DNA from 2 places in the Brevibacillus jepli genome. Region 2 is predicted to be linked to the other one. Evidence: a T-box and tRNA genes for the amino acid it is inferred to sense, from the RefSeq annotation. Region 2 holds a T-box; the other holds one or more tRNA genes.
What was found. A T-box is a leader RNA that pairs with one kind of tRNA and senses whether it is charged. The one in region 2 lies ahead of serS (serine--tRNA ligase), so its partner is inferred to be a tRNA-Ser.
Positions count from the first base shown of each region.

Region 1 (13,801 bases), on a different contig from region 2:
ACCTCTGGCGCAGATCAGCTTGCAGAGGAAATTCTCACACTAAGCTTGTCACGTGCGGGAAGTGCGGTTGAGAGTTCGTTACCCGCAGGATACTGCCTGCGAGAAGCGACGGAGGCGGACACGAAGGAATTGGCGTGCTTGTATGGCTTGGTTTTCGCTACGTACCCTGCACCGATGAACGATCCGTCTTACATTCACAAAACCATGCAAGAAGGTACAATCTACTATGTCGTTGATTTTGAAGGGAAAATTGCATGCGCAGCTTCAGCAGAAGTATCCGAACGATTTGGTTCAGCTGAAATGACCGATTGCGCGACCCACCCAGACCATGCGGGGAAAGGTCTCCTCCAACCGCTGTTTATCGCGTTGGAACAAAGGATGGAGGAGGCGGGTATTTACTTTTTGTACACATTGACGCGGGCACAATCTGCGGGAATGAATGTGACTGCTGCCAAAATGGGCTATGAATACCGGGGACGGCTTATTAACAACTGTACGATCTTTTCAGGCTACGAAGACATGAATATATGGGTAAAGCCACTTCGCCCGACGAGGGAGTAACAGGCTACTTGTTTGTGGGATACAGCTGCTGTTGCAGACGACGGGCCATCAAGGCCAACTGAAGCTGCCAGCGCTGATGAGCGTCCTCCAGGCGGTAGCCTGTTTTTTCTTCAATCTGGGTCAAGCGGTACTTGAGCGTATGTCGATGGATATACAAGGCTTGCGAAGTCTGCAAACCGTTCCCGTTCTGGGCCAAATACACCTCGAGTGTTTCAAGAAGCTGTTGATTGTATTTCGTATCATAGCGAATCAATGGATCGAGCAATGGGTTCCACAGACGGCATAAGCTTTCTTTTTCACGATGGTACGGAAACAAAAACTGATAGCCCTGCATATCCCGGTACCGCAGGATTTGCGGAGATTGCGCTAACAGCGGGTACGCTTGCAGAGCAAACATCGCTTCTTCAGAGGCACTGACAACGTCTGTCAACTGCTCACATGGATTGCTCATGGCGATCTGCAGGTCGTATGCAGGGTGCAGTCCCCTCCAACGAGAAGTAAGCTGCGCAAGCAAGCGCAGGCTCGTCTGATCATCCGGTAAAATAAATAAGAGGCATTGCGGGCGCTCGCGCAGCAAATAGGAGCGCTGATGACGGTCACTAAGCCGGCGCATCAACGTAATGACACTTTGATGCAATTCTTGAAGCATCGTGTGATCGGCCACCTCTACACGAACTGCGACACAGAGATGATGTCCAGCGAGCGGGTACCCGAGCATGCGAGAACGACTCTCCAGCTCTGCTGTGGTCATCTGCTGCCCGTTAAGCAACTCCTCCACAAAATCCCCTTTTAACCGCCATTCTGTTGCGGCTACCGCTCTTTCCTTCACATATTCGAGCGCACACAAGGTCGAGGCATGCTGGAGAGCGACGTCATCGAGCTCCTTCCATGCGTCCTCGGGCTTGGCAAGCGACAGCGTACCAAAATGCTCACGATTGGCACGAATTGGTACACAATGAGCGATGTCCTGGGATGGATCATGCGGCTGATCTTGCACATTCCCATGCTGGGTGACTTCAAAGCCCAATGCATCGATGAGCGACACGACGCCTCCAGTAAGTGCAGCGAGCTCGCCTGCGATCGCGGGAAGTCCCCCTTTGGATAAGGCAGCGTCAATCATGCGGTTATGAATCGCCGAAGAATAGGCCAACGTCTCAAATTGCCGATTAATGATCGGCTGCAAGATGGCTTTGGTTATGGTTGAAAAGTTAATCTCTGTCGGAATTTCAATCAATGGCAGTTGATATTGATCCGCCAAAGTCAAAAAGGTCTCGGGAATTTCTCGCAAGTAGAAGCCCGTATGAATCGCGACGCCACTCAGCTTTTGCTTGGCAAGTGATGGGATAAACGAAGCGAGCTTTTCGGTATGTTCAGCCAGCCCAAAGCCGGTTGTTATTAAAAATTCGCCTTCCTGCAAACGACTTGTATCCTCCAGCACCTCGACAATCGTCACCCAACGAATCGGATTGTCCAGTCCGCCAGCTCCTGCGATTAGCCTGGTTTGAACCATGTCCGGCAGCTGCAGTGCTTCTCTTATCGTAATGGTCATCAGGCATTCCCTCCGTAAGCCTAGGTTAATGGTCTCTTATACAAAATGTACAAAAGATTTTGTCTCTTTGCCATGTTTTTTTGCCAGCACGTCGGATGGCTCTTGCTTGCTGGTCAGCTACGATAGAGGTAGAGAAAAAGCGAGGTGGCGATGAAAATGACGAAAAGCTATGTAATCAAGCCTGAATTGGGCAAGGAGTATCCAATAATTTCTCACGGCAAAGGAATTTATCTTTACGATAAACAGGGGAATCGTTACATCGATGGCTCCAGTGGAGCGGTAACGGCTAGCATTGGTCACGGAGTAGAAGAAGTGGCTGAAGCGATGTATGCACAAGCCAAGGATGTTTCTTTCGTATATCGCTCTCATTTTAGCAGCGATGCTGTAGAGGAGCTGGCTACAAAGCTCGCTCGCTGGGCACCAGGCTCATTGAACTGGACGTTTTTTGTGAGCAGCGGTTCGGAAGCGACCGAAACTGCACAAAAAATCGCGATTCAGTACTGGCAGGAAAAAGGAAGACCGACGAAAAATCGGATTATCTCCCGTTGGATGAGCTATCACGGGATCACCATGGGTGCCCTGTCCATGTCCGGACACGTTTTGCGCAGAAAGCGGTTCACCCCTCTCTTGGCTGACTATCCAGCAATCACAGGACCATATCCGTATCGCAAACCAGAGGAGATGTCGCTAGAAGCGTACGGTCTCGCGTGTGCAAACGAGCTTGAGACCGCGATATTGCGTGTAGGACCTGAGCAAGTAGCGGCATTCATCGCTGAGCCAGTTATCGGCGCTTCTGGGGGAGCAGTTGTACCGCCAGACGGTTACTTCCAACGCATTCGCGAGATTTGTGACAAGTATGAGGTTCTGTTTATCGCAGATGAGGTGATGACGGGAGTAGGTCGTACCGGTAAAGCGTTTGGGATCGACCACTGGGGCGTCGTACCTGACTTGATGGCATTGGGAAAAGGGATGAGCGCTGGTTACACGCCGATGGCTGCTACGATTGTGTCTGATGAAATCATTGAGACCATTACAAAAGGAAGCGGCTCGATTATGGCAGGACATACGTATAGCGCGAATCCTCAATCCGCTGCCGTTTCATTGGCTGTGCTCAACTATGTGGAAAAGCATCAGCTGGTCGAAAAAGCAGCAGAGCAAGGAGCCTATTTACTTGCCCGCCTGCAAGAGCTGGCCAGCGAACTCCCGCTCATTGGAGATGCACGTGGCCTAGGTATGCTGTGCGCGCTGGAATTTGTGAAAAACAAACAGACAAAGGAACCGTTTGCGCTTTCAGGGGGAGTAGGCGGGAAGGTGATTGAAAAGGCATTTGAAAAAGGCTTGCTTATTTATCCTGCGATGGGCGGAATCGATGGGGTGGCAGGAGACGCTGTCATCATCTCACCTCCACTGACCATTACTACGGAGCAAATCGACGAGCTGATTTCCTTGCTGAAAGAAGCGGTGGTAGCTGTCCAGCAAGAGCTCCAAGACAAAGCACTGATCGGATAGAGAAGGAGGAACGAGGATGACAAACCGATTTGACAAGGTCGTCTCCCTGTCCGAAGCGCTCTCCCATTTTCGTGATGGGATGACGCTTTTGGCAGGGGGCTTCGGCGGGGTGGGGAACCCGCCTACATTGATTCAAGGGATATTGGATATGGGCGTGCGTGACCTGACGCTGATCAGTAACGATACTGCTTTCCCACATATCGGAATTGGCAAGCTGGTAACCGAAAAGCGCGTCAAAAAAGTCATTGCTTCGCATATTGGCTCAAATCCGAACGCAGGGGCCCAAATGACGGCAGGTGAACTGGAAGTAGAGTTCTGCCCGCAGGGGATACTTGCAGAGCGTGTACGGGCAGGTGGAGTCGGTCTGGGAGGCATTCTATCGGATATCGGTATTGGGACGATTGCGGAAAAAGGAAAGCAGAAGGTAGTTCTTGAAGGAAAGGAATACTTGCTGGAAACACCGCTCACTGCGGAAGTGGCAATCATCCATGCGAAAAAAGCGGATCGCTTCGGCAATTTGGTGTTTGATACAAGTGCACGCAATTTCAATCCGTTAGTCGCGATGGCTGGCGACATAACCATCGTAGAAGCGGATGAGATTGTAGAGATAGGCATGATCGACCCGGAAGAAATCGTCACCCCGGGCGTTTTCGTTAACTTTATCGTCCAAAGTGAAGGGGTGAACTGGCAGTGGGCATGGGAGAAGTAAAGGAATCAGAGAGCTATCGTGAACGTATTGCACGCCGAGCAGCATTAGAAGTAGAAGACGGCATGATTATTAATTTGGGGATCGGCATCCCTACATTAGTCGCAGATTTTATCCCAGCGGACAAACGAGTCATGTTTCATGCGGAGAACGGCATCCTCGGAACGGGACCAAGCCCTGCGAAAGGCGAGGAGAACGCCATGCTATGCAATGCGGGCGGTTTTCCTGTCACGCTCGCCACAGGCGCATCCTTTTTCGATAGTGCGACTGCTTTTGCCATCATCCGCCGTGGATTGTTGGACATGACGATTTTAGGAGTCCTGGAAGTAAGCCAAAATGGTGACATTGCCAACTGGATTGTACCAGGCAAACGCGTACCTGGAATGGGAGGCGCGATGGAGCTGGCACAAAAGGCCAAGAAGGTCATGGTGGTAACTACACATTTAGATAAAAACGGGCGGTCCAAAATCGTTCGGGAATGCTCGTTGCCCTTAACAGCGACAAAGGCTGCGGATTTGATCATTACGGATATGGCAGTGATGGAGGTCATGCCAGACGGCTTGTATTTACGTGAGGTCATGTATCCATATAGCGTTGCCGACGTAATTGGAGCAACGGAAGCGGAGCTCAAGGTGGACGGAGAGGTTGGCGTTTTCCGCTAAGCTGAGACAATACCATGGAACGGGGGAAAAACATGGAAAACTGGCAGGCGCTTATACGGGAGCAATTGGAAAAGGATCGAGAAGTAGCGGTTCAACTGCTGCAGCAATGGGTAAAGAGCCCGAGCGTACAAGGAGAAGAACAATCCATCCAGCAAAGCATTGCAGACCTTTTGACGCAGATGGGGCTGGCCGTCGATTTATGGGTCATGGAAGGCGAAGAGCTGGTGTCACATCCGTATTTTGTCTCGCCGCGCACTACGTTTGAAAGCAGTCCGAATGTCGTTGGAGTGTGGAAGGGACAAGGGGATGGGCGTTCCATCATTTTAAACGGACACGTTGATGTAGTACCTGCTGGCGATTTGGCACAGTGGAGTGATGATCCGTTTAGCGGGAAGGTTGAAGACGGCAAGCTTTACGGACGTGGAGCTACTGACATGAAGGGTGGAAATCTGTCTTCGCTGTTGGCGATTCAGGTTCTGCAGAAACTGGGTGTTCAACTAAAAGGCGACGTTATTTTTCAAAGCGTCGTAGAAGAAGAGAGCGGCGGTGCAGGAACTTTGGCGACGATCATTCGCGGCTATAAGGCCGATGCTGCCCTGATTCCAGAGCCGACGAATATGAAGATTTTCCCGAAGCAGCAGGGCTCCATGTGGTTCAGATTGACTGTTAAAGGGCGCTCTGCTCACGGAGGGACTCGCTACGAGGGTGTCAGTGCCATCGAGAAGGGCATGCTGGTTGTTCAAGCAATTGGCCAACTCGAAAAAGAGCGTAACGATCGACTGGACGATCCACTTTACGCCAAATTGCCTATCCCGATTCCGATTAATCTGGGGGTGATTGAGGGCGGAAAGTGGCCATCGTCTGTAGCTGATCTCGTCAAGCTGGAAGGTAGAATGGGGGTTGCACCAGGGGAGCAGATGGACGATGCCAAGAGAGAGATGGCAGCCGCGCTCAAAAAGCTGGCAGAGATCGATCCGTGGTTTGCAGAACAGCCGGTCGAGCTGGAGTGGTTCGGCGCTCGTTGGGTTCCAGGTGCAGTTGATCAGGATCACCCGCTCATGGAGATTCTGCAAAGTCAATTTGAAGTTGTAACAGGAGAACGTGCCATTGTGGAGGCATCGCCTTGGGGAACAGATGGCGGTTTGCTCACGGCTTTGGCAAATACTCCTGCGATTGTTGTCGGACCAGGTGTTACACAGGTAGCGCACTATCCGAATGAATACATTGTTTTAGATGAGGTATTCCAATGTGCAGAGATTTTTGCGCTCACGTTAATGGAATGGTGCGGTGTTGCTGAAGGTGCAAAAGAGTAAACAAAAATCCAAAAATTTCTAATGTGGGACAGGAAGGCAAGCGTCTCGGAGAGAATGATTGGAAGGAGTAATGCATGTACACCAATCAATAAGGGTGGGGATATGCCGATGAAAAAAACGTGCTTTATCGGGGGAGAGTGGGTGCCAGCTACTGCGTATGCACCGCTATATTCTCCTTATACGGGTCAAGAGATCGCACAAATTTCGCAAGCAGACTCATCATTGGTTGAAAAAGCAATTGCTGCTGCCCACGAAGCGACAGCTGTCATGCGGTGCATTCCTGCCTATCAGCGTGCCTTCATGCTAGAAAAAATCTCGATTCTAATGAATGAGCGTTTGGAGGAAGCAGCGCGGATCATTGCTATCGAAGCGGGAAAACCGATCAAAACTGCCCGCGGAGAAGTGATTCGAACGATTCAGACGTATAAATTTGCAGCGGAAGAAGCCAAACGTCTCCACGGAGAAACCGTGCCAATGGATGCAGCTATCGGGGGAGAGGGGCGTTTGGCTTATACCGTGCGAGAACCTCTGGGAGTAATCGGAGCCATTACACCCTTTAACTTTCCGATGAATCTCGTTGCCCATAAGGTTGGGCCTGCTCTCGCTGCTGGCAATACTGTTGTCCTCAAGCCAGCATCGCAGACACCGCTCAGTGCTTTATTTCTCGCAGAGCTTGCAGAGCAAGCGGGTGTGCCAGCAGGTGTCTTAAATGTGATCACAGGCAGTGGAGCGATCGTTGGCGATAGAATCGTGTCTGACCCGAGAGTTCGTGCTGTGACGTTTACAGGGAGCCCAAGTGTCGGGCTGGATATACGGAACCGGGCAGGTATGAAAAGAGTCACACTTGAGCTAGGATCGAACTCGGCTGTCATCGTGGACCGTGATGTGCAATTGAACGAAGTCGTACCCAGATGCGTTTTTGGTGCCTTCGCCTATTCTGGGCAAGTGTGCATATCTGTGCAAAGAATTTATGTGGCAAAAGAGATCTATCACGATTTCGTCCACCGTTTTATCGAACAAACAGTAGCGCTGCGAGGTGGCGATTCTCTCTCCGAAGATGCGGACTATTCCGCCATGATCAATCCGCGTGAAACCGAACGTGCGATGGAGTGGATTCGGGAGGCGATCGAGCAAGGGGCGCGTTTGGCGTGCGGGGGGCAAATCGTTGACCGGATGCTCCAGCCTACGGTGTTGACGGGAGTTCCAGCAGATGCAAAAGTCTCTTGTCAGGAAGTATTCGGACCTGTCGTCCTCATCAATCCAATCGAGTCCGTCCAGCAAGGCATTGCGCTGGTCAATGATTCACGCTACGGATTACAGGCTGGTGTGTATACCAACAACCTGTCATTGGCTCTGGAGGCCGCAGAAGACCTTCGTGTGGGCGGTGTGATGGTGAATGACATTCCTACGTTTCGCGTCGACCATATGCCATACGGCGGTGTCAAGGAAAGCGGAATCGGTCGGGAAGGGGTCAAATATGCTATAGAAGAACTGACGGAGTTAAAGCTCGTCGTCATCAAGCGATAAATGAAAATGAAAATGAAAAGAAGACGGGCTATTGCAAAATAGAGTAGACCTATGCTATAGTAAGTATTGTCGTAATACGGAGGGATACCGAAGTGGTCATAACGGGGCGGTCTTGAAAACCGTTAGAGTGCAAGCTCACGCGGGTTCGAATCCTGCTCCCTCCGCCATATATACAAACGAACCGACTCCAGATGTAAAGCTGGGGTCTTTTTTATTTCTCGATAAAAATATCAGAAAATAAAGAAAACTATTATATAATGGAGGAGAGACTATAAATGATGGGGGAATCTGCATGCTCGAAGCGCAAAGAGTTCGGAGAAATACACTTGGCGATATTTTGCGAAGAAGTCGTGGGCGAAATCCAGATAAGCCTGCCCTGTACTTTGAGGAAGAAGTATTGACCTACACGCAGCTTGATCAACTCGCAAACAAGGCAGCTCATACCCTCATTTCAAAAGGTTTGAAGAAAGGGGAGCGGGTAGCAGTATTATCTCGCAACTCCATGGATTTTGCGATTCTGAACTTTGGACTAGCAAAGGCCGGAGTCATCATGGTTCCGATCAACTTCATGTTGAATAAGGAGGATGTCGCTTATATTTTGGGGCATTCTGAAGTGAGCGCTTGCTTCGCAGCTCCGGAATTCCAGCAGCTCGCACAAGAAGGGCTCGAGCTGGCAGGCATTTCACCCAAGCTTCTTTCACTCATTTCCAAACCAGCGAAGCAAGAAGGGGAATGGGTTCCTTTTCGCGCTCTGATTGAAGCGGCAGACGACGATGAGCCTGACGTAGACATTGTGGACGAAGACGTTGTACATATTTTGTATACCAGCGGTACGGAATCAAAACCAAAGGGTGTCATGCTCACTCATAAGAGTATCATTTCCGAGTATGTCAGTACGATTATCGAGGGCGGGATGTCGTCAGATGATGTGGCTGTTCACGCGCTGCCCTTGTTCCATAGTGCGCAGCTCCATTGCTTCCTGGGGCCGTACGTGTACCTTGGGGGAAGCGGGATTATTTTAGAACTGGCAACCCCTGCGTTAATGCTTCAAACCGTAGAGACCTACAAGGCTACCCAGCTGTTTTGCCCACCGACAGTGTGGATCGCATTGCTTCGTTCTCCTGACTTTGCCTCACGTAATTTGAGTTCTCTGCAAAAATGCTACTACGGTGCAGCGATCATGCCGGTAGAAGTTTTAAAAGAACTCGGACAACGCCTCCCCAATGCACAGTTTTACAACTTTTACGGGCAGACGGAAGTGGCGCCATTGGCCACAGTTTTACAACCAAAGGATCAAATACGAAAAGCAGGTTCCGCAGGTAAGCCTGCGTTAAATGTGGAAACAAAAATCATTGATGATGAAGGCAATGAAGTTCCTCGTGGAAGCGTTGGTGAAATTGTGCACAGGACCAGCCATGCGATGCTCGGCTATTTCCGTGACGAGGAAAAGACACAGGCAGCCTTTCATGGAGGGTGGTTTCACAGTGGTGATTTGGGCATCATGGACGACGAAGGATATATTACGGTGGTTGATCGCAAAAAGGACATGATTAAATCGGGAGGAGAGAATGTAGCAAGCAGGGAAGTGGAGGAGCTGATTTATCAGCATCCAAAAGTATCAGAGATCGCTGTAATTGGGGTTCCCCATCCATACTGGATCGAAGCTGTGACGGCTGTTATCGTACCGAAAGCAGGAGAGACGCTGACTTCCGACGAGGTTCTTGCTTTTTGCAAAGATCATCTCTCCTCATTCAAGGCACCTAAATATGTCGTGATTACGGATAATCTCCCAAGAAACCCTAGCGGAAAAATATTGAAAAGAGAGCTGCGCATCCGTTACGAAACATTGACTACTTAATTGATTGTCCAAGTCTTGTATAGAAAAGCCCGCTCTTTGACGAAGCGGGCTTTTCCTTCTGTGATTATTTTACGTTGGAAACTGTTGGATGATCGGCATGAATAACATCGAAACGATATCCTTTTTCTTTCAAGTGGGTAATGATTTCAGGTAGCGCTTCAGCTGTTGGTGACTTGGTACTCGAATCATGCATTAAGACGACAATTTCTTTTTGTGACTTTACCTGCTGCTTAATATTCGCAACAGTTTGTGCGGCTGTATACTTGTTGCTTCTTGCATCGCCGTTCGTTACATTCCAGTCGATGAACGTGTAGCCGCGTTCTTTTGCTTCTGTCTTGATGGCATTCATCACGGTATTTTGCTTGTTATAATGTTTGGGATCTTGATACTTCAAGCTGACAGTATTGGTGCTGCCTCCGGGATAACGGAACACAGTCGGCTTCACTCCTGTTGCTTTTTCAATCATTTGACTGCCTTTTTCCAAGTCTGCAAAAAAGGCATCCACGTTCTTGTAAACAAGCTGATAATTATGGGAATACGAATGTCCTCCCAGCGCATGTCCCTCAGCTACGATCCTTTTGAGAATGGCCTCATGACCAGGTACCTCACGGCCGACAATAAAGAAGGTGGCTTTGACCTGATGCTCTTTCAACGTATCCAAAACGCGTGGAGTCACGGGCGAAGGTCCATCGTCAAAGGTTAAATAAGCGATCTTCTCGGAAGACACAGGAGTCTTAGGAGTAGGCTGTTTAGGTGGTTCAGGACTCTTCGGTTGAGTGGTCTCTCCATTGTTCTCAGGCTGTGGCGGCTTAGGCGTATTTGGCTTCCCGGCTGGTGGCGTCACTGGCTTGGAAGGTTTGGGTTGCTTCTGCTCAACGGGCTGCATCGGTATAAATGGTTCGTCACCGTAAATTAAGTATTTTTGACGTAGCTCTTCAAATTTCTTTAGATCAGCCGCATAGGAAGAAACGATTTCCTGAGGGGATTTGCCTTGTTCGAGAAGCAAACCGATTTTGTTGGTACCCATTACCTTGTCAAACATGACGATTTGTTTGCTCGTGCTTTTCGGTACAGGGAAAGGCTGTAGCTGTCGGGCATAAGCCAACGCGTAAATACCTGTTTTAGCTGGGTTAAACAGTTTTGGATCGTAGATTTGAAGTCGTACGCCGCCTGCTGTTCCCTTGCTCTCCGGAATAAAAATAACACCAGGCAACATGCTTCCATTTAACATATCGGCGTACTTATGAGAATCTAAGCCTTCTGCTCCGATCCAGGTGAAATTATCACCTTGGCGGATGGGTGTACCTTCACCCAAGCCAGTTGCCATATATCCGAATACAGAGGTCAGATTCGGGATGTGGGGAGAACTCTGAATCCAGGCTAAATTGGTCTCTTGATAAATCATGCTTCTTGTGTATCCTTGCATCGGAATGACAGTAAGATCTGCGCCGATGGTACGGTTGAAAAATAGCGCCAGCTCTCCTATGGTCATTCCATGTGCCATCGGGAGGGCATCAATACCAATGAAAGAGCGGTAAGGCATCTCCAATACAGGACCCTCTACAATCTTTCCTCCGAGAGGATTCGGTCGATCCAGTATTATGACTTCTTTTCCTTGTTCCTTTGCAGCTGTCATGGCGTAATGCAAAGTAGATATGTAGGTGTAGGTTCGCGATCCGATATCTTGCAAATCTACGAGGAGTATATCGATGTCTTTGAGCATCTCTGGTGTTGGCTTGCGAGTCGATCCAGACAAGCCGTATACCGGTATAGCGTAGACGGGATGAATGAAGCTCGTTACTTGTTTACCTGCTTCGGTTTTGCCGTCTAGGCCGTGTTCAGGTGCATATAGAGCCGTTAAATTGACGGAACGATCACGTCGTAACATGTCGATTGTGCTGACTCTCTGACTGTTCAGCCCTGTTTGATTCGTAATCAGTCCCACTTGTTTTCCTTCAATGAGATGGTGGAACTGATTGAACAGTACCTCACTTCCTAATTGGATGGCGGTTGTGTTCGCGGAGCTTCCTACTGGAGGAATTAAGGTTAAGATTAGTGCCAGGATGAGGAAAGGAAGAAATTTGTTCATTGCACATTGCCTCTTTCAAGATATAATGCTGTCGCTTCTTGTCTATTGTAACGGTTTTGGAAAGCAAGATGGTTGCATTTTTGTAACAATTTGAAATTAGGCCAAAAGGAGGAGGAAAAAGTATCTTGAAGGAGGAGAGTTACATAGGAAAGAACGATCTTTTGAAATGGATGTTGCAGGAAATTCTTGAAACAGCCTCCAACCTATAGTAGATTAAGAATCGTGTAAACCTTTTTGGAAATGGAGTGAACGTTTTGCTAAAAAAAGTAACCTCATTGTTACTAGCAATCGCCTTAGTACCAATGGCAGCATTTTCTGCAGCGGCAGCACCTGCACCTGTAACTGCACCGAAAGCTGCGCAGACTGCTGTTAAAGTTGAGTACAATAAAAAACAAATTGCGTTTCCTGACCAAGCACCTATTATCAGCCAGGGACGTACGCTAGTACCGATTCGACCAATTGCAGAAAGCCTTGGCTTTGAAGTGCAATGGAATGAAGAAACCCGTACGGTGACCATCAACAAAGGGAAAGATAACATCAGACTCGTTGTCACCCAAAAAATCGCCAAGAAAAATGGACAGACTATCAACTTGGACGTGCCTGCACAAATCGTGAACAAGCGTACCGTTGTCCCTGTTCGTTTTATTGCAGAGGCCTTGAACTACGAAGTAGGTTGGGATGGGAATACACAAACCGTTTTGATTGCGGATAAGGTCAACGCAAATCAAGTGGGTCAACAGGAAAAGCCAAAAGACCCAGCGAAACCAACTACGGGCGAGAAGAAGCCAGAGCAGGCAGCAATTATTGATAAGGAAAGTGTTGAGGGTAAAATCTTTCGATTAGGGAATTTGGGGCTGTATCGAATTACCGGTAAAGTAGAACCGGGTACAGAGGTTACCGTCTCAATGGAGGACAAAACGTACGAAGTTGAGATTACAGCAGAGGGGACTTTTGAGTTTTATACAGAATCAAATGATGGAGTCAGAAATTACACACTGAATGCTGAAAAAGATGGCAAAAAAGATACGTTTGAAGGCGACTTCGATAAGTCAAATTAAGGAAGCTACTTCCTGAGTAAGAACACCTCCTGCACATCACACTAAGTGCAAGGAGGTGTTTTTGTTGTGAGACGAATGTGTGGGGGTATCATGGCTGTGCTCCTGTTTGCCAGTTTAATGACAGGGTGTTCGCCTAACAAAGAACAGGGCACCGAAGATAAGAACGGTAGTCAGGCCAAGTTTGATGCGCTTGGCATTAACTTCAAGAATGACAACGCCGGTAGGGACAAAGGACCGGCAGCGATGATCAGCCAAAAGATGGTTCATCAGCGAGAGCCACAACTCGTGACACACTTGGAAGGACATGCCGAAAATCTGCCGGGCATAGTCGATATCAAAGTGTTAGCCTACAAAGATAACTTGATTGTAGGTGTATTGCCGACCGACACGCCAAAGCCTGACGAAGTAAATCCGCGACCTTCTATCCCTTATACACCTGGGAAAATTGTGCGAGTCGATAATGGACACCCGGATGCGCTGCAAAAACGTGTCGTGGACCGGATGAGAACACGTTTGCAGGCCGAAACACGCTTCAACATTTTATATGTGTCTACGAATCGAGCCATTTATGATCGGGTTGCAGATATCCATTTGCGTATTTCGAACGGAGAGCATATCAGCGATGAAGAATTCCAAGTCTTGTTAAATGACATCGGATATACGGTCAAAGGCATTAACTTGGTCGACTGAAAAAGCACCACCTGGACTTCCCGGGTGGGCTTTTTGGCGATTGAAGGTCAAATGGCAGGAGAATAGTTAGAAATGGGGAAATAGTCAAAGAAACGGTCAACAGGAGAACGGCAAGGAGTGCACATTTCATGATTCCATTCCACATTCCTATTTCCAAAATAACTCCTCCAGGGCAGAAACCGTATGTCTTGCGGCGGCCTGCATTGGCAAAAAAGCTGAGACTCTTGCAATATACGCAGCTTTGTCTCATTCATGCAGGTACAGGCTATGGCAAAACGA
Region 1 covers NZ_JBFEFW010000003.1:5,320-19,120, forward strand. The annotation lists gene ablB (putative beta-lysine N-acetyltransferase) at 1-561, shown strand, start outside; gene AB1L17_RS03780 (PucR family transcriptional regulator) at 566-2,110, opposite strand; gene AB1L17_RS03785 (aspartate aminotransferase family protein) at 2,267-3,619, shown strand; gene AB1L17_RS03790 (3-oxoacid CoA-transferase subunit A) at 3,636-4,328, shown strand; gene AB1L17_RS03795 (3-oxoacid CoA-transferase subunit B) at 4,310-4,987, shown strand; gene AB1L17_RS03800 (peptidase) at 5,020-6,300, shown strand; gene AB1L17_RS03805 (aldehyde dehydrogenase family protein) at 6,409-7,827, shown strand; tRNA gene AB1L17_RS03810 (tRNA-Ser) at 7,906-7,994, shown strand; gene AB1L17_RS03815 (acyl-CoA synthetase) at 8,120-9,685, shown strand; gene AB1L17_RS03820 (exo-beta-N-acetylmuramidase NamZ domain-containing protein) at 9,750-11,774, opposite strand; gene AB1L17_RS03825 (copper amine oxidase N-terminal domain-containing protein) at 12,020-12,832, shown strand; gene AB1L17_RS03830 (sporulation protein) at 12,908-13,522, shown strand; gene AB1L17_RS03835 (AfsR/SARP family transcriptional regulator) at 13,651-13,801, shown strand, end outside.
Region 1: it encodes a tRNA-Ser, which carries the amino acid that the T-box ahead of serS (serine--tRNA ligase) is inferred to sense. The anticodon was not compared.

Region 2 (9,911 bases):
GAGGGCAGTCGTAGAGGAATTGCCCCCGGAGATAACCTGTGCCACCTCATCGAAATAGCCAGTACCCACTTCACGCTGATGGCGTGTCGCCGTATAGCCATACACTTCACTGCCGAACTCAGCCTGCTGCAATTCGGAATAGGCAGCCATTCCGCGATCACGATAGCCACGCGCCAGTTCAAACATGCTGTAATTTAGGGAGTGGAAGCCTGCGAGTGTGACGAATTGGAACTTGTAGCCCATCTCGCCAAGCTCTTCTTGGAAGCGCGCAATGGACTTTTCATCCAGCTTCTTTTTCCAGTTAAACGAAGGAGAGCAATTGTACGCCAACAGCTTGCCCGGATATTTGGCATGAATCGCTTCGGCAAAACGACGTGCTTCCTCCAGATTTGGCTCAGAAGTCTCGCACCAGATCAAATCTGCGTAAGGAGCGTACGCAAGACCACGGGCGATTGCTGCATCCAAGCCGCCGCGTAGACGGAAGAATCCTTCTGCTGTACGTTCTCCTGTCAGGAATGGTTTATCCTGCTCGTCGATGTCACTGGTAATCAGGAAAGCGCCATTGGCATCGGTACGTGCCACGATAAGGGTCGGTACTCCCATCACATCCGCCGCAAATCTGGCGGAAATCAGATTACGCACAGCTGCTTGCGTTGGAATGAGTACCTTTCCGCCCATATGGCCGCATTTTTTCTCAGAAGCCAGCTGGTCTTCAAAATGTACACCTGCTGCTCCCGCTTCAATCATACCCTTCATCAATTCGAAGACGTTCAGTGGCCCACCAAAGCCCGCTTCTGCGTCTGCTACGATCGGAGCAAACCAATGCGTGTCAGTACCACCCTCTGATTGATCGATCTGATCAGCGCGCTGCAATGCCTGATTAATTCTTTTCACGACCTGTGGAACACTGTTTGCCGGGTAGAGGCTTTGATCAGGATACATCTGACCCGACAGATTGGCATCAGCGGCTACCTGCCAGCCACTCAAATAAATTGCTTTTAATCCTGCCTTTACCTGCTGAATCGCTTGATTCCCGGTCAAAGCCCCCAACGCTTTAATATGATGCTCGGTATGCAACAGGTTCCACAGACGCTCTGCCCCTAGACGAGCCAGCGTATGCTCGATCTGCACGGAACCGCGCAAGCGCACGACATCCTCTGCCGCATACGGGCGTGTAATCCCTTGAAAACGCTCCCCCTGCCAGCTTTGCTCCACCTGTTGAATCGCTTCCTGCTTGTTTTGTTTGGTCATTTTCATTTCCCCCACTCTTTTTTATTTTTACAAATAGCGATAGCCCGGTACGGTTAGGAAATCTTCAAAATCGTCTGTGGTTACCAATTGCAGGAACAGCTCTCCAGCAATCTGATATTTGCTGTTCTCGTACTTCTCTTGGCCAATTGCTTGTTTGATCGCTTGCAGTTCCTCACTCAGCAACTGTTTCACTAATCCTTCCGTCACCTTTCTACCATCCTGCAAAACTCCGTGACGATGGCGAATCCATTGCCAAACTTGTGCTCGCGAAATTTCCGCAGTAGCCGCATCCTCCATCAGATTGTTGATCGGGACAGCCCCAGAGCCTCGCAGCCACGCCTCGATGTACTGCAAGCCTACGCTAATGTTCGTACGGACACCCGCTTCAGTAATCGTGCCCTCGGGAACTGCCAGCAGATGACTAGCCGATACGTCTACGTCTTCGCGTTTATACCAGATTTGGTTCGGCTCTCTCATCAACCTATCGAATACCTCCATGGCTACGGGCACCAGCCCAGGATGAGCAACCCAAGTTCCATCATGTCCGTCGTACGCTTCCCGTTCTTTGTCAGCGCGCACTTTGGCGATGGCTTCAGCATTTTGTACAGGATCATTTTTTACTGGTATTTGTGCGGCCATTCCGCCAATGCAGGGTGCCATCCGCTTATGGCATGTCTTCACCGCCAGCGTGGTGTATGCTTTCATGAATGGGACGGTCATCGTTACCTGCGCACGATCCGGCGTGACGACATCCGGCTGACTCCGCAGCTTTTTGATATAGCTGAAAATGTAGTCCCAACGCCCGCAATTCAGTCCCGCACTATGCTCGCGCAGCTCGTACAGGATTTCATCCATCTCAAAAGCTGCGAGAATCGTTTCGATCAGTACTGTCGCACGAATCGTTCCCCGTGGAATATTTAATTCATCCTGCGCGAAAAGAAAGACGTCGTTCCAAAGGCGAGCTTCTAGGTGGCTCTCCAGTTTCGGTAAGTAGAAATACGGTGCTGTCTGATTAGCAATAAGAGCATCTACGTTGTGGTAAAAGTAAAGTCCGAAGTCAAACAAGCTGCCAGAGATCGGCTTTTGATCGAGGAGGATGTGTTTTTCATCAAGATGCCAGCCACGAGGACGCACGATCAAAACCGCTGTCTTTTCATTGAGGGTGTATGATTTGCCTTCTGGACTGATGTAAGAGATATTGCGGCGCACCGCATCCTTCATATTGATTTGGCCTTGTATCGTGTTCTCCCAGGTCGGCGAGTTCGCGTCCTCAAAGTCCGCCATGAAAAGCCGAGCACCTGAGTTCAGTGCATTGATGACCATTTTCCGATCTCCAGAAGGTCCCGTAATCTCCACCCGTCTGTCCTGCAAATCTTGCGGCAATGGGGCAACAGTCCAATCTCCTTTGCGAATGTCCGCTGTCTCCTGTAGAAAATCGGGCAGTTGACCCGCATCGATCTGCAATTGACGCTCCACGCGTTTGGCCAGCAATTGTTTGCGTCTGTCTCCAAACCTTTGCTCCAGCTTCATTACAAATTGAATCGCTTCTGGTGTCAGGATATCTTGATAACCCGGGTGCATCTCGCCGGAAATCTGAACCTCCAGCGGATATGGATTCGTTGGTACAGTAGTCAAAACAGCTCCTCCTCCCTCAATCAAAAGTTAAAGTTATTATGGTACAGATTAATAAAAATAATTTTATTATATAACAGAAGTTACAAAAAAAATGCTCTTACTCCTGATACCCGCTGCCACTGCAATGGCTGCAGCATACATGCCCGTCTCCCAAGCAATTGTGGCAAGCCGTTCCGTTGGCATCCAGACCAACGCCTCCACATCTTGGGCAATTTTGCTCGCCGTTTCCTTCACACCGATAGCAGTCCATTCTCCATTCCCTCCAATTCTGTATTAAAACAATATTCTTAAAATTTGTTTTTATTATATAACAGAGATTAGTACAGTGCAATACGTTTTTTAAAAAATTCCACCTGTATTAGTACACAAAATAAAACAGCCCCTGACCCGCTATGGATCAAGAGCTGCTTTCCAAATCTCTCGCTTATTGCTTCGGTGCGATTTTGTCTACTCCGCCCATGTACGGACGAAGAACTTCTGGAATCACGATCGCTCCGTCTGCCTCTTGGTAGTTTTCCAAGATCGCTGCTACTGTGCGTCCAATCGCCAGACCAGAGCCATTGAGTGTATGCACAAATTCTGGCTTCGATTTCGTATCGCGGCGGAATCGGATATTCGCACGGCGCGCTTGGAAATCTTCAAAGTTCGAGCAAGACGAGATTTCACGGTATGTGTCGCCGCTCGGAATCCAAACCTCCAGGTCGAATTTCTTCGCAGCCGTAAATCCAAGATCGCCTGTGCACATGCTCAGAACACGGTATGGCAAGCCAAGCAGCTGAAGCACCTTCTCGGCGTTTTTCACCAGCTTGTCGAGCTCATCATAAGATTCTTCTGGCTTCACGAATTTCACCAGCTCAACCTTGTTGAATTGATGCTGACGAATCAGTCCACGTGTATCGCGGCCAGCAGACCCTGCTTCCGAACGGAAACATGCGCTGAAAGCAGTGTAGTAGCGAGGGAGATCCGCTCCATCCATGATTTCATCTCGATGCATGTTCGTAACTGGCACCTCTGCGGTTGGAATCAGGAAGTAATCAGGTCCTTCGATTTTAAACGCATCCTCTTCGAACTTAGGCAATTGGCCAGTTCCCGTCATACTCGTACGGTTTACGATATATGGCGGGATCACTTCCTCATAGCCATGCTCGTTCGCGTGCAAATCCATCATGAAGTTCATCAATGCGCGCTCCAGACGTGCGCCCAATCCTTTATAGAAAACAAAGCGGCTACCTGTTACCTTGGCAGCAGTTTCAAAATCGAGGATGCCTGCTTGGCTAGCCAGCTCCCAGTGCGGCTTAATCTCGAAGTCGAATGCACGTGGCTCACCCCATGTCCACGCAACAATGTTATCGTCTTCAGAAGTACCAATTGGTGTGCTTTCGTGCGGCAGATTCGGGAGGCTCAGCAGAATGAAGTCCAGCTGTTCGTCCAGTTGGCGAAGCTCTTCATCCAACGCCTTGATGCGCTCGTTTACTTCCTTCATTTCAGCGATCAGATGATCCGCATTTTCTTTATTGCGTTTCATGACCGCTACTTGCTCGGATACCGTGTTACGCTTATTTTTCAGTGCTTCTGCTTCTTGGATGACTTGACGACGTTTTTCATCTACTTCTACGAATTGATCCAGCGCAGAAATATCCTCATTGCGATGAGCCAAACGGCGTTTTACTTCTTCTAAATCCTGGCGCAATACTTTTACGTCCAACATGTGTAAATCCCTCCGAATCGTATTGAAAAAAACAAAAAACACCCGTCCCCTGGTAAGGGACGAGTGTTGTATACCCGCGTTGCCACCCTCGTTGACACATGCAGCAATCCTTCATGCATATGTCCACTCTTCCGTCATAACGGGACGGTTCCGGGCAAAGTTGTTCCTTTGCCACTCCGAGATGGATTCCTTCACACAACCGGATCGGTTTGCACCTACCACCGACTCTCTAAGCCTGGCTCTTGCGAAGTACTTGTTCTCATCATCGCATTCTCATTCATGAATACTATTATTGTTAACTGTACTACAGGTTCTATACGTATGTAAAGAGCAGCCAACCACGATCTTTCCCTAAAAAAGAAAGATCGGCACCTTTTTACGGCCGATCTTTCGTAATTATATTTCGTACCATTTAGCTTCTGTATTCCTTGACCATGTCGAGGAAGTATTTGTGCAGTCTTGTATCTTTAGTCAATTCTGGGTGAAAGGCTGCTGCCAAATAGTGACCGCTTCGAGCAACCACGATCTTGTCTTCGTGCTTTGCCAATACTTGACCGTTATCGCCCACTTCCATGATATACGGTGCTCGGATAAACACTGCCGGGTAATCGGCTGCCACACCCGCTACAGGCATCGTGACTTCAAAGCTTTCCTTTTGGCGACCAAAAGCATTCCGCTCCACTTTGATATCCATTAGCCCTAGATGGCAATCCTCTTGTCCTTGAATCCGTTTGGCCAGAAGAATCGCTCCTGCGCAAGTTCCGAAGATCGGCTTGTTCGCCTTACCGAACTCTTGAACCGCCTCCATGAATCCATACTTGTGCATTAGCTTGCTAATCGTGGTGCTTTCCCCACCGGGAATGACGAGTCCATCGAGGTCATCCAGCTCTTCTACTCTTTTGACCGGGACGGCTGTCGCGCCAACCTCTTCTAGCATACGCAAATGTTCTGCTACAGCTCCTTGTAGAGCGAGTACGCCGATTTTCATGCTACTCACCTTACCAGCCGCGCTCTTGCATGCGATCAGCTTCACGGATTTTGGAGATTTCGATTCCCGGCATTGCTGTCCCCAAGCCTTTGGATACGCGAGCAATCAGTTCGTAATCCGTGTAGTGGGTAGTTGCTTCTACAATCGCGCGAGCAAACTTCTCTGGATTCTCTGATTTAAAGATACCAGAGCCTACGAATACGCCATCAGAGCCCAATTGCATCATCAGTGCTGCATCTGCTGGTGTTGCGACTCCACCTGCTGCGAAGTTCACGACTGGCAGCTTACCGGTTTTGTGCACCTCTTCAAGCAGCTCGTATGGGGCACCCAGGTTTTTGGCTTCTGCCATCAGCTCATCGTAAGACATTGCTTGCACTTTACGGATTTGGGACATCATGGTGCGCATATGACGAACAGCCTCTACGATGTTTCCGGTTCCTGGCTCACCTTTTGTGCGGATCATGGATGCACCTTCCCCGATACGGCGGAGGGCTTCACCCAGATCACGGGCACCACATACGAACGGTACAGTGAACTCTTTTTTATTTATATGGTACAAGTCATCTGCGGGAGTCAATACTTCACTCTCATCGAGGTAGTCCACACCCAGTGACTCGAGAACACGCGCTTCTACAAAATGACCGATACGAGCTTTAGCCATAACAGGGATCGAAACAGCCTTCAGTACTTCCTCAACAATGCTAAGGTCCGCCATACGAGCAACTCCACCTGCTGCACGAATGTCAGACGGTACACGCTCCAAAGCCATTACAGCAACAGCACCTGCTGCTTCCGCAATTTTCGCTTGCTCAGCATTCACGACGTCCATGATCACGCCGCCCTTTTGCATTTCAGCCATACCTCTTTTAACGCGGGATGTTCCTACTTGTACCATGTCATTACCCCCTACATCATGAGTCAGAACCGAAACTGTTATGTGGTGTTATGGTTCCTGTTACCGTCATTGTAAACGATAGATGTAAGGAAAAACAATAGTTAATTAATTTCCTGTTCCACTGCTAAACAGATTGCTGAAGAATTCTATAATACTGCGGAAGAACAGACGAATCCAGCTGGCTTCCTCTACTGCCTGACCTGCTACGACATCCACACCTGCTTTTGCTGCGTCTTCAGGCTGCAAGTAATCCGAATCCTTGATACCTTCTTCTTTCAAAACGACCTTACCGATAACTTGTCCTTGCTGAATCGGTGCGGTTAGATCTTGGAAAGTAACAGTTGGCGTGAACTTTGTTTCGGTACCGATTTTGGTGATCATTTTCACTTCGCTACCTGTAACGGCTGGCACGGTTACCTCAACACCATTTTTCACAGGAGCTGTTTCAAAACCTTTAACTGGTACATTCTTGTCCATTTGCTTCGTGAGTTTGAAATTGCCAAATCCGTAGTCAAACAGTTTTCTTGTCTCAGAAAAGCGCTGTGTATCGCTTTCTGTATTCATCACTACGCTAATCAAACGCATGTTGTCGCGAGTTGCTGTACCTGTAAAGCAATAGCCTGCTGCTTGGGTATAACCTGTCTTCAATCCGTCTACGCCTGGATAGTAGCTAATTAGACCCGGCAGCATCCAGTTGTAGCTTTTCTTACTCCACTCATTTGGGGTGCCTGTGCGGAATTTGAAGCTTGGTTTTTTGGAAATTTCCAACGCCTCGGGAAAATCACGAATCAGAGCACGTGCGAGGATCGCCGAATCTCGAGCAGACATCAGGTTTTCCGTTTGATCAGTCTTGACTGAGTATGGGCCCAACTCATTTGCTGGCAAACCAGTAGAAGTGACGAATGAGGTATTTTTCATTCCTAGCTCTACTGCTTTTTTGTTCATCATTTCAACAAAGGCTGGCTCACTGCCTGCAATCTTCTCTGCCAAAAGTACGGTTGCGTCGTTGGCAGAAACAATTGCCATCGCTTCGTACAACTGTTTAACAGTAAATGATTCTCCTAAATTCAGGTACACACCAGATGCATCGGAAATTTTGGCGATATAGAACGCATATTCACTTACTGGGACAACATCATCCCAACTGATTTTCTTTTGCTTGATGGCTTCTTGGACGAGATATTCAGACATGATTTTACTCATACTCGCAGGCGGAAGGGCTACGTCCGGATCTTTACTATAGAGAACCCTTCCTGTCTCTGCGTCAACAAGAATGGCAGACTTCGCTACCAATTGTAAATTCGCTTGAGATGCTACAGGGGCGGCTTCCACCTTTGAAACCGTTCCACCCATTGCTGTAGCAAAAACAGCGACAGAAAGGAACAGACCTGTCAATCGCTTTGTCCATGTCTTTCGCTTCATGTAATCTCTCACTCTCCTATTTCTGTCGATTTCATTTTTTCTTGACACAAGGCACACAATTGTAAGTTTACCATAGGTTACAGGGTGGCTTGAAGCGTGTTTCCTCCTATTTCCACATATATGTGGCTAGTAAAAATCCCCTCTCTTTTAAAAAGAAAGGGGACGTAGGTCTTTCGTACTGTTTTTCGCTTAGGAAATCGAATAGTTTGGTGATTCTTTTGTAATTTGCACATCGTGTGGGTGGCTTTCACGCAAGCCTGCACCCGTAATACGGACAAATTGGGAGTTTTGAATCAAATCTTCGATTGTTTTCGCTCCGCAGTATCCCATACCGGCACGCAATCCACCAATTAGCTGATAGGTTACATCCGCCAATGGCCCTTTGTAAGGAACGCGTCCTTCGATCCCTTCCGGAACGAGCTTTTGTGCGTTCTCTTGGAAGTAACGGTCCTTACTGCCTGCCTTCATCGCTCCAATCGATCCCATTCCACGATACACCTTGAAACGACGACCTTGGAAAATCTCGAATTCGCCCGGGCTTTCTTCTGTTCCAGCGAACAGACTGCCGATCATGATCACAGAAGCACCTGCACCAATCGCTTTTGGCAAATCACCGGAGTATTTAATGCCGCCGTCGGCAATAATTGGAATATTGTACTCTCGCGCTACTTGCGCACAATCGTGGATCGCTGTAATTTGCGGAACACCGATACCTGCTACGACACGAGTTGTACAAATGGAACCAGGACCGATACCCACCTTCACCACAGATGCGCCAGCTTCGATCAGATCACGAGTAGCTTGTCCAGTCGCAACGTTCCCTGCCACAATGGTGAGCGTTGGGTATTCCTTGCGAACTGCTTTTACCGTTTCAATTACGCCTTTAGAATGCCCATGTGCGGTATCGATCACCAATACGTCCACGCCAGCTTGTACCAGTGCTGCTGCACGCTCAAATGTATCCGCTGATACTCCTACAGCAGCTCCACACAACAAGCGGCCTTGCGCATCTTTTGCAGCATGTGGGTATTGAATTGCTTTTTCAATATCTTTAATCGTAATGAGTCCCCGCAGAGTGTTGTTCTCATCTACCAAAGGGAGCTTCTCGATCTTATGCTTTTGCAAAATCGCTTCAGCTTGCTGCAAAGTAGTACCCACAGAAGCCGTCACCAGATTTTCCTTGGTCATAACCTCTTTGATTTTAATGGAGAAGTCATGCACAAAGCGAAGGTCGCGGTTAGTAAGAATTCCGATCAGCTTTTGATTGTCATCGACAATCGGAACACCAGAGATACGATATTTGCCCATGAGAGCATTTGCTTCTTCGACTGTGTGTTCTTGTGTCAAAGAGAATGGGTTGGTAATAACGCCACTTTCTGAGCGTTTTACACGATCGACTTCGCCTGCTTGTTGCTCGATCGTCATGTTTTTATGAATAATCCCGATACCACCTTGGCGTGCCATCGCGATCGCTAGTCCAGACTCCGTAACGGTGTCCATACCAGCACTGATCAGGGGAATATTCAGCTTCACATTTTCACTCAATTGTACTCTAAGATCAACATCCCTTGGCAAAACTTCAGATTTTGCTGGAATGAGCAATACATCATCAAACGTTAAACCCTCTTTAACAAATTTGTCTTCCCGCACAGTTGAAAGCTCCTCTCGGCGAATGGTTTAAGACAGTTTAACAAACGGCTTAATTTACTGTCAAGAAATGAGTATATCGTTCGGTTATAGAATCGATTAGACAGATAAATCAAAAAACAAATAGGAAAACTTATACATATTACGAAAATTGGTAAAGGTGGTTACGATGGATAACGCTTGGAAAACATTACGCTATTTAGAGACAGAACCAACTGCCCGAAAATACTTGGCCGCCTGCTACCATGACATGGGAGTTGAGCATGCTGATCGACTCGCTTTTCAACAAAGCTCCCGTTTCCTCTTTCTATGGAAGCAAGCCAGACATTTTTATACGACCTCCGCTGTTGCTGACCTGTCCATCC
Region 2 covers NZ_JBFEFW010000020.1:109,802-119,712, forward strand. The annotation lists gene aceA (isocitrate lyase) at 1-1,251, opposite strand, end outside; gene aceB (malate synthase A) at 1,279-2,886, opposite strand; gene AB1L17_RS21030 (hypothetical protein) at 2,984-3,136, opposite strand; gene serS (serine--tRNA ligase) at 3,311-4,594, opposite strand; T-box leader at 4,647-4,869, opposite strand; gene pdxT (pyridoxal 5'-phosphate synthase glutaminase subunit PdxT) at 5,007-5,582, opposite strand; gene pdxS (pyridoxal 5'-phosphate synthase lyase subunit PdxS) at 5,593-6,477, opposite strand; gene AB1L17_RS21050 (D-alanyl-D-alanine carboxypeptidase family protein) at 6,583-7,899, opposite strand; gene guaB (IMP dehydrogenase) at 8,089-9,549, opposite strand; gene AB1L17_RS21060 (YaaC family protein) at 9,716-9,911, shown strand, end outside.